Regions from separate parts of the Parafilimonas sp. genome, predicted to be linked through region 2. Evidence: riboswitches for the same ligand, from Rfam matches in the RefSeq annotation. Region 2 holds a riboswitch; the other holds the start of a gene.
The links. A riboswitch is a leader RNA that binds a small molecule or an ion and turns the genes downstream of it on or off. The one in region 2 is predicted to bind fluoride.
Positions count from the first base shown of each region.

Region 1: it holds a riboswitch for fluoride, as region 2 does, so the genes downstream of both, ACTHN6_RS18430 (voltage-gated chloride channel family protein) here and crcB (fluoride efflux transporter CrcB) in region 2, are expected to answer to the same signal.

Region 1 covers NZ_JBQCIT010000051.1:101,422-105,827, reverse strand. The annotation lists gene ACTHN6_RS18435 (HAD-IC family P-type ATPase) at 1-1,681, shown strand, start outside; fluoride riboswitch at 1,771-1,840, shown strand; gene ACTHN6_RS18430 (voltage-gated chloride channel family protein) at 1,878-3,230, shown strand; gene ACTHN6_RS18425 (DUF190 domain-containing protein) at 3,224-3,592, shown strand; gene crcB (fluoride efflux transporter CrcB) at 3,600-3,968, shown strand; gene ACTHN6_RS18415 (universal stress protein) at 3,984-4,406, shown strand, end outside.
Region 2 covers NZ_JBQCIT010000049.1:3,970-8,375, reverse strand. The annotation lists gene cphA (cyanophycin synthetase) at 1-1,473, opposite strand, end outside; fluoride riboswitch at 1,726-1,788, shown strand; gene crcB (fluoride efflux transporter CrcB) at 1,807-2,187, shown strand; gene ACTHN6_RS17470 (DUF190 domain-containing protein) at 2,190-2,555, shown strand; gene ACTHN6_RS17465 (peptide chain release factor 3) at 2,557-4,149, opposite strand; gene tsaD (tRNA (adenosine(37)-N6)-threonylcarbamoyltransferase complex transferase subunit TsaD) at 4,279-4,406, opposite strand, start outside.

The sequences.
Region 1 (4,406 bases), on a different contig from region 2:
GGTAGTGCGTTATTTGGCAATTGTTGATGTAATTCTCGCTGCTATGCTTTTGGCTGCTGCTCTTTTTAACGGTTATGCCATACTTCCACTTTTGCCATTTCTTGTCGTATTGGTAATTGCTACAGTACCTGTCGCAATGCCTGCAAGTTTTACTGTCGCTAATGCCGTTGAAGCCCGTGTATTGGCAAAAGAAGGTGTTTTGGTTACCGGTTTGACTGCCATCCAGGAAGCTGCAACAATGCAGGTACTTTGTATAGATAAAACCGGCACACTGACACAAAACAAACCTATAATTGCTTCTATCTTTTCCCTTTCGGGTAATAGTGAAAATGAACTGCTGGCTTATGCAGCCTCAGCTTGCGATGCTTCTTCACAAAATCCTATTGACATTGCCATTTTGCAGGAACTGAAAAAGCGTTCCCTTGACCCATTTGTACGGGAACAGTACAACCCTTTTAACCCAATTAAAAAATGTTCCGAAGCATACATACGGCAAAACGGTCAGGTACAAAAGATAATACTCGGCTCTCCGTTTGTTATGGAAGCGTATGCGGCTTCCGCACCACTGTTCAAAGACAAGGTTGCAGAGATGGCAGCAAATGGCGGGAGGGTTTTGGCTGTTGCCGTTGGAGCGGAAGGAAATATTACAGTACGTGGTTTATTAACGCTTGCTGATTTGCCCAGGGACGATGCTGCAACATTGGTGCAAGCCATTAAAGACTTAGGTATCCGGCTATTAATGGTTACCGGCGATACACCTGCAACGGCAAAGGTTATCGCTCGAAAATTAAATCTGGGAGAGCGCATTGATAATTTATCCGCTGCACTGCAAGCGCCTCTTAACTATGATGGTATCGCCAACGTTTATCCCGAAGAAAAATACCAGATCATACAAGCCCTTCAAAAGTTGAACTTAACTGTGGGTATGACAGGAGATGGTATTAATGATGCACCTGCACTTAAACAGGCAGAAGTTGGCATTGCCGTTAGTTCCGCCACCGATGTTGCTAAAGCCTCTGCAAAAGTGGTGCTGACCAATCCCGGACTTCAGGACATTGTGAAAATAATCCACGGCGGGCGGCGTGTGTACCGCAGGATGATGACATGGACGATTACAAAGATTACAAGAACCATAGAGCTTGCAGTGCTGCTGACAATCGGCTATATAGCAACTGGAGATTTTGTTGTTCCGTTAAGCCTAATTGTGCTGATAGTTGTGTTCAATGACCTTGTTACCATTACACTCGGAACAGACCGTGCATGGGTTTCGCCAACATTGGAACAATGGGATGTAAAGTCCATTTCCAAACTTTCCGGTATCCTGGCTGCGGGTTGGCTGGCGCTTGCATTTGTCATTCTTTGGGTAACACTTAAAGTATTGAAATTTCCATTTCCGCAAATTCAAACGTTGATGTTTCTGTACCTCATTTATTCAGCACAGGCAACAATATACATTACACGGGTAAGGGAACATTTTTGGTCTTTTCTTCCAAGCCGGTTGGTGATTGTTGTTACATTGGGAAATATAGTGGTATCATCCATTCTCGCACTTAATGGTATTCTGATGAAAGCTGTTACACCCGTTTCGGTTTTCGGCGTTCTGACGCTTGTTATTGTTGCTGGCTTTTTATTGGATGCCGTAAAAATCAGGTTTTATAAACGAAATGCGGTTGGGGGATAAATCAGTATAGCAGCGAGATCTTTAGCTTCTTCGACAAAATATAAGTGAAATAGGATTTTTTTGCAAAAAAATATTATTTTTGTATCCTTATTGCAATAGGAAATGGTGTCTTCCTACTTGAACCGCTCATTATTTTGAGCTAATGGCGCCTACAAATTATTGGATTTATCTAATATTCAATTTATAATTTGTAGGAATGAAAAGGCTAAAGACCTCCTTTGAACACGTTTTTATTGTCTCTTATCTCTTTAAGTGGACCTGTTTAGTATTCCCTGTTTCTTTAACGGTAGGCTCCCTCGTTGCACTCTTTTTATGGCTGCTCGACAAAGCCATGAACTTCCGCTTTGCTCATCCCTGGCTGCTGTTTCTTTTACCGCTTGCAGGGATATTGATTTACTTCCTGTATAAAATTTCAGGCAAAAATGCCGAAGGCGGCAATAATCTCATTATGGATGAGATACATGATCCGGGCGGCGGCGTACCGTTCAGGATGGCTCCTTTGGTATTGCTTACCACCGTTATTACACACCTGTTCGGCGGCTCTGCTGGCAGGGAGGGCACGGCAGTTCAGATTGGTGGTAGTTTAGCCCAGTTTTTTGCTAAAAGGCTCAAACTCTCGCAGGAAGATGTAAAAACACTGCTGATGACGGGTATTGCCGCAGGATTTGGCGCGGTGTTCGGGACACCCATTACAGGCGCTATTTTTGCCTTAGAAGTGCTGGCGCTGGGCAGGATCAAGCACGATGCCCTGATGCCCTGTTTTATTGCCAGTGTGCTGGCAGACATTGTTTGTTCCGCCTGGGGTATTCATCATACCCATTATCAAATCAATTTCACAGACAAGGGTATCATTTTCTTCCGTTATTTCCATTTTGACTTCCTGTTATTAATCAAGGCAATAATAGCCGGTGTTGCGTTTGGTCTGGCAGGATATATGTTTGCCGAACTCTCTCATACCATCAAAAATTACAGTAACAGGTGGATTAAAATAAAGTGGCTTATTCCGGCAGCAGGCGGACTTGCCATTATAGTATTTACTTACTTGTTGGGAACACAGGATTACCTTAGCCTCGGTGTAAAAAATCCTGATCCGAACGCCGTTTCTATTACTACCTGCTTTACTCCGGGTGGCGCTACTTATTATAGCTGGCTATGGAAATTGCTGTTTACCGCTATTACGCTTGGAACAGGCTTTAAGGGTGGCGAAGTAACGCCGTTATTTTTTATTGGTGCTGCATTGGGAAATACCATTGCTACATTAACCGGCGCACCAGTTGACCTGATGGCAGGACTTGGATTTATAGCGGTGTTTGCGGGAGCTACCAACACCCCTATTGCCTGCACCATAATGGGCGTAGAACTATTCGGTGCAGACAATGCGCTCTATTATGCGGTAGCTTGTTTTACCGCTTACTATTTCAGCGGGCATTCAGGCATTTACCACGCTCAGAGAATCGGCGTTTCCAAAGTAACCAAATTGAATCATCATACTAATGAAACCTTACATGAGGTAAGACAAAAACGTATCAAAAACAGAAAATTATGGTAAAGAAAGTCAAACACCATTCGTTAGGCAAGCTGGAGATTTACATAGCACCGGCGCATAAGGTACAGCACGGTACAAGAAGCCTGTTCCGTAAACTGTTTCCAAAATCCACCTACATGCACTTGATCCAGGATGCAAGAAAAGAAGGTATCATCAACGCTGCTGCGCACAGCACCCATACCAGTTTTACCACTGATGGGAAAGTAATTACTTTTAGCGTGGAAGGCGATAATTCAAAATTGGCAATGTGCGTGGAACTGGTGGACAAAAGGGAAAAGCTGGAAGCATTTTTCCTGAAGCACCAGGATTTACTACGTGAAAAAGTAGTGATCTTTAAAGAGGTTGAATTTTGGGATGTCGAATAAATGGAACATGAAAGCAATACTAATGATATGGCTCGGCGGAGGTATCGGTAGCGTATTCCGGTATCTGGTGCAGCTTGGAGTAAGTAAACTGGTCAACATTACTTTTCCGGCAGGTACTTTCCTGGTCAATATTACCGGTTGCTTTGTTATTGGGCTATTATACGGCTTCGCTAATAAATATGCTACGTTAACTCTGGAATGGAGGATGTTTCTTATAACGGGCTTATGCGGCGGATATACAACTTTCTCCAGCTTTTCGTATGAAGGTATCAGCTTGTTCAGGCAGGGCAATTATACCTACTTTATTCTGTACATACTGCTAAGTGTAATTGCAGGATTATTCGCTACGATGGGAGGAATTACTATTGTTAAATAAATTAATAGCAAAGTTATGGAAGCACACTATAAAAAAATACTGATAGCCATTGATAATAGCGCCCATTCAATGAAAGCAGCAAAGGCAGGTTTTGCGTTGGCACATGCTTTGAGGGCTACCATTGGATTATTGTATGTGGTAGATAAATCAAAAGAGGTGATTAATGCAGACTTAGGCATTACACCCCAGCAAAGCGGAACTGTTTTATTAAACGAAGCAGAGAAAACAATCGAGCAATTTATTCGTTTATATAATGGGGTTGACCGTATAGAGCGTTTTACACCGGAGGGGTTTCCGGAACAGGAAATCATCAACATTTCTAAAGAATGGGAGGCAGACCTGATTGTTATGGGAACCCACGGACGTACAGCCATAGGAAAAATATTGACCGGCTCAGTTGCAGAATACGTTATTCGTCACTCGACTATTCCGGTATTA
Region 2 (4,406 bases):
ATTCGTGCCTGTAATGGCTATGATTGGAATGCGGCCTGTGGCCCCTTTGGGAAACAGCATATCAATCACAGGTTCCGCTGCATTTCTTGCAATGCCTTCCGATGGCTCAACATGCATGCGAAAACCCGGCGCAGCATTCACTTCAAGGATAGCGCCACCATTTTCCGTAACAGGCCTTTTAAGATCAGGCGCCATTATATCAATGCCGCAAATATCAAGGCCGATGATACGGGCAATACGTTCGGCCATAAAAATATTTACCGGATGTACTTCATCCGTAACATCGGTTGATGTGCCGCCTGTTGAAAGATTGGCGGTTGGCTTTAATAATACCAGTTCTTTTTTTGACGGGATTGTTTCTAATGTATAGCCTTTTTCATCCAGCATTTTTTGCGTGAACTGATCGATGGTTATTTGCGTTAAAACTTTTTCATGGCCATAACCGCGGCGGGGGTCTTTATTGGTTTCATCAATCAGCCATTGAATCGTATGCTCGCCATCGCCTATAACGCTTGCCGGCGTTCTTAATGCAGCGCATATAAATTTATAGTTGATGACCAGCACACGGAAATCAAAGCCGGTAATAAACTTTTCAACAATAACGCTGCGGCTGTATTGTTTGGCTGCTTCAAATGCTTTCAGCGCCTGTTCATAAGTTGTGATGTTAGTGGTATTGCCTTTGCCATGATTGCCATCAATAGGCTTTATTACCAACGGGTAACCATACCGTTCCACCGCATCTTTTAAACCTTCTTCACTACGTATAACCGTACCTTTTGGCACAGGTATTTGTGCTGCATCGAGTAAATTTTTCGTTTCTTCTTTATCACCTGCAATATCCACTGCGATGGTGGATGTGGTGCTTGCAATGGTTGCCCTTATGCGTTTTTGATGTACACCATAACCTAACTGCACGAGGCTTTGTTTATTCAGCCGTATAAAAGGAATATCGCGCTTTACAGCTTCTTCAACAATGCTGCCGGTTGAAGGGCCCAGCCTTGTATCTTCCCTTATTTCACGCAGCCGCTGAATATCCTCATCAAGGTTATACGGTTGTGCATCAATCAATGCTTCTGCAATGCGCACAGCAGCTTTTGCCGTATAAACCCCGGCATCTTCTTCCATATAATCAAACACAACAAAGTATTCACCTTCTTTGCCTGTGCCGCGTGTGCGGCCAAAGCCGCAATCCATGCCGGCCAGCGTTTGCAGCTCCAATGCAATGTGTTCAATCACATGGCCCATCCACGTACCGTCCTTTACGCGGATAAAAAACCCGCCGGGTTTACCCTCGCTGCAACGGTGTTCATACAGGCTTGGCATAAGCGTTTGCAAACGCTCAGGGAAACCATCAATTGTATTGGTTGGGCGTTGCTCCATTTCTTCAAGGTCAAGCGTCATTTGAATGAGCTTTGGACGGCGTATGCTCCAGTAATTCGGGCCCCTTAAAATTTTTATTTCGCGTATTTTCATTCGTATAGTTTTATTATTTCAATTGCCGGGCAACATGCTTTTTGGTGTTTTCATGATGCAATAAAAGCATCTCATAAGCTTTGCTTATTTTTTATTTATGTGTGATGAGCTGTTGTATTCCTATAAAGCACGGTTGCGTTGCACGCTGCAGCAGTTGATAGTTTAATCAGCAGCGGTTGCGGTTTAACCTGTTTGCAATATAACTTATTATACAACTAAAAGTTTTAAATGCGTTTCTGTATTCAACTATATATTTGCACCGGCGATGGGGTTCGCCATTAACCGCCGTAAAAAGCTGATGACTCCTGTTCGTAGTTTAATAATTTTGTTGCTATGTTCAGGAATTTATTGTTTATAGGAATAGGTGGTTTTATAGGCGGTATCTGCAGGTATTTACTTCAGCAATATGTGCAAAATAATTATCCTTCTTCTATTCCGCTTGGCACATTAATCGTAAATATTATTGGTTGTTTTGTCATTGGCCTTGTGTATGCGTTATCCGATAAGGGCAACCTGCTTTCACCGGAAATGCGGCTTTTTCTCGCTACCGGTATTTGCGGCGGGTTTACAACATTTTCTTCCTTTGCTTACGAAAACGTAAGTATGGCGCTCGACGGCGAATTCCTTTATGCTTTATTGTATGTATCACTTAGTGTGATCATTGGGTTTGGCGCTGTTCATGCCGGTATTTTATTCATTAAATTAATATTCTGATTATGGAACCGGGGCACGATTCAAAGCTGCTGCGCCTGTTTATTGGCGAAGCAGATAAACTTGGCCACCAGCCATTGTATGAAGCCATTTTATTTGAAGCAAAAAAGCAGCAGGTTGCAGGCTGCACTGTTTTGCGTGGTATTATGTCTTTTGGCGCTTCTTCATTGGTGCATACTGCCAAGCTTATAGAAATATCGCAGGACCTTCCTATTGTTATAGAAATAATAGATGTTGAAGATAAAATAAATGCATTTGCAGAAACGGCAGGGCAAATGCTTGAGCAAACAGGTTGCGGAGGTTTAATGACAATTGAAAAAGCCAGTGTGCTTTATTATAAACCCCGTGTACAAAGAAAGAAGGATAAATAAGTTATGCTGATTTATGTATCTCGCTTGTAAAATGAAATACAATATCAGGGTTGTTTGTAATCTCTGTATTTAAAAACCATTCACTCTGGGCAAGGTAAACTGGGTTGCCATCTTTATCTTCCGCGCTGTTTTGCTGTTTAAAACGAAGAAATTCATCCAGCTTTTTCTGGTTATTGCTCGTAAGCCAGCAAGCCTTGTAAAACGGTAAAACCCTAAACTCGCAGGCTGCGCCGTACTCATTCAATAAGCGGTACTGAATTACCTCAAACTGCAGTTCGCCCACACAACCAATAATTTTTTTATTGCCGCCAAACTGTGTGAACAACTGGGCCACACCTTCATCTGTTAACTGCGTTATGCCTTTTTCCAATTGCTTTGTTTTCATCGGGTCTTTATTCACGAGTTCTTTAAAAATTTCCGGTGAAAAAGAAGGTATGCCGGTAAAATAAAAATCTTCGCCTTCGGTAAGCGTATCGCCTATTTTAAAATTGCCGGTATCGAACAAACCAATTACATCGCCGGGATAAGCGTCTTCAATAATATCCTTGCTGCGTGCCATAAAAGAATAAGGATTGCTGAAACGGAAATCCTTATCTAACCGCACATGATGATAATATTTGTTGCGTTCAAACTTACCGCTGCACACACGCATAAAAGCAATCCTGTCCCTGTGTCTTGGATCGAGATTGGCGTGAATTTTAAAAATAAAACCACTGAGCTTTGGCTCATCCACTTTTACAATGCGCTTACTCGTTTCGCGGTCTAATGGTTCCGGTGCAACTTTTATAAATGTATCAAGCAATTCCTTTACCCCAAAATTGTTGATGGCACTGCCAAAGAAAACCGGCGCCACGCTGCCTGATAAATAATCTTCCGTATTCAATTTGCCATATACGCCATCTATGAGTTCCACATCTTCACGCAGTATGTTAGCATCATTGTTGCCAACTTTATCGTTCAGAAAATCATCATTTAAGTCTTCAATTACAATACTATCATCTTCTGTGGCTTTTGTATTAGCCGTAAACAGCAGCAGGCTTTTGGCATCAAGGTTATATACGCCTTTAAAATCTTTACCGCTGTTGATGGGCCAGGTCATCGGATGCAATTGTATCTTCAGTTCTTTTTCAATTTCCTCCAGGAGGTCAAAACGGTTTTTACCATCGCGGTCCATCTTATTAATAAAAACAATCACCGGCGTTTTGCGCATGCGGCAAACTTCCATCAGGCGGCGGGTTTGTTCTTCCACGCCATTCACACTGTCAACCACCAGCACTACACTGTCAACGGCTGTTAATGTACGGTAGGTATCTTCCGCAAAATCTTTGTGGCCGGGTGTATCTAAAAGATTAATGAGAAAATCTTTATACTCAAACGTCATTACACTGGTAGCCACCGAAATACCACGCTGCCTTTCAATTTCCATAAAATCACTCGTGGCATGCTTTTTAATTTTATTGCTTTTTACAGCGCCCGCTGTTTGAATAGCGCCGCCAAACAACAAGAACTTTTCGGTTAATGTGGTTTTACCGGCATCGGGATGCGATATAATAGCAAATGTTCTCCTGCGGCTTATTTCTTTCTCGTTGCTCATTTGTGCTGTTTGCGAATCTTTTTGGGGCGCAAATGTAGTATTTTGTTACAAGGGAAAAGATAGGCGGTTTGTTGTTTAACAGTTAACACAGATCGCGGTGCTGTTAATTATGGCTTCATCCGCAAGTTCTTACCATTCGGCCCTTGCCGTAGGGCTTATACTCAATCCGGCAAAATCGCCGGCGAGATATTTATAATAAGCCGTGATGGCAATCATAGCGGCGTTATCGGTACAATATTCAAAAGCAGGAATAAAAG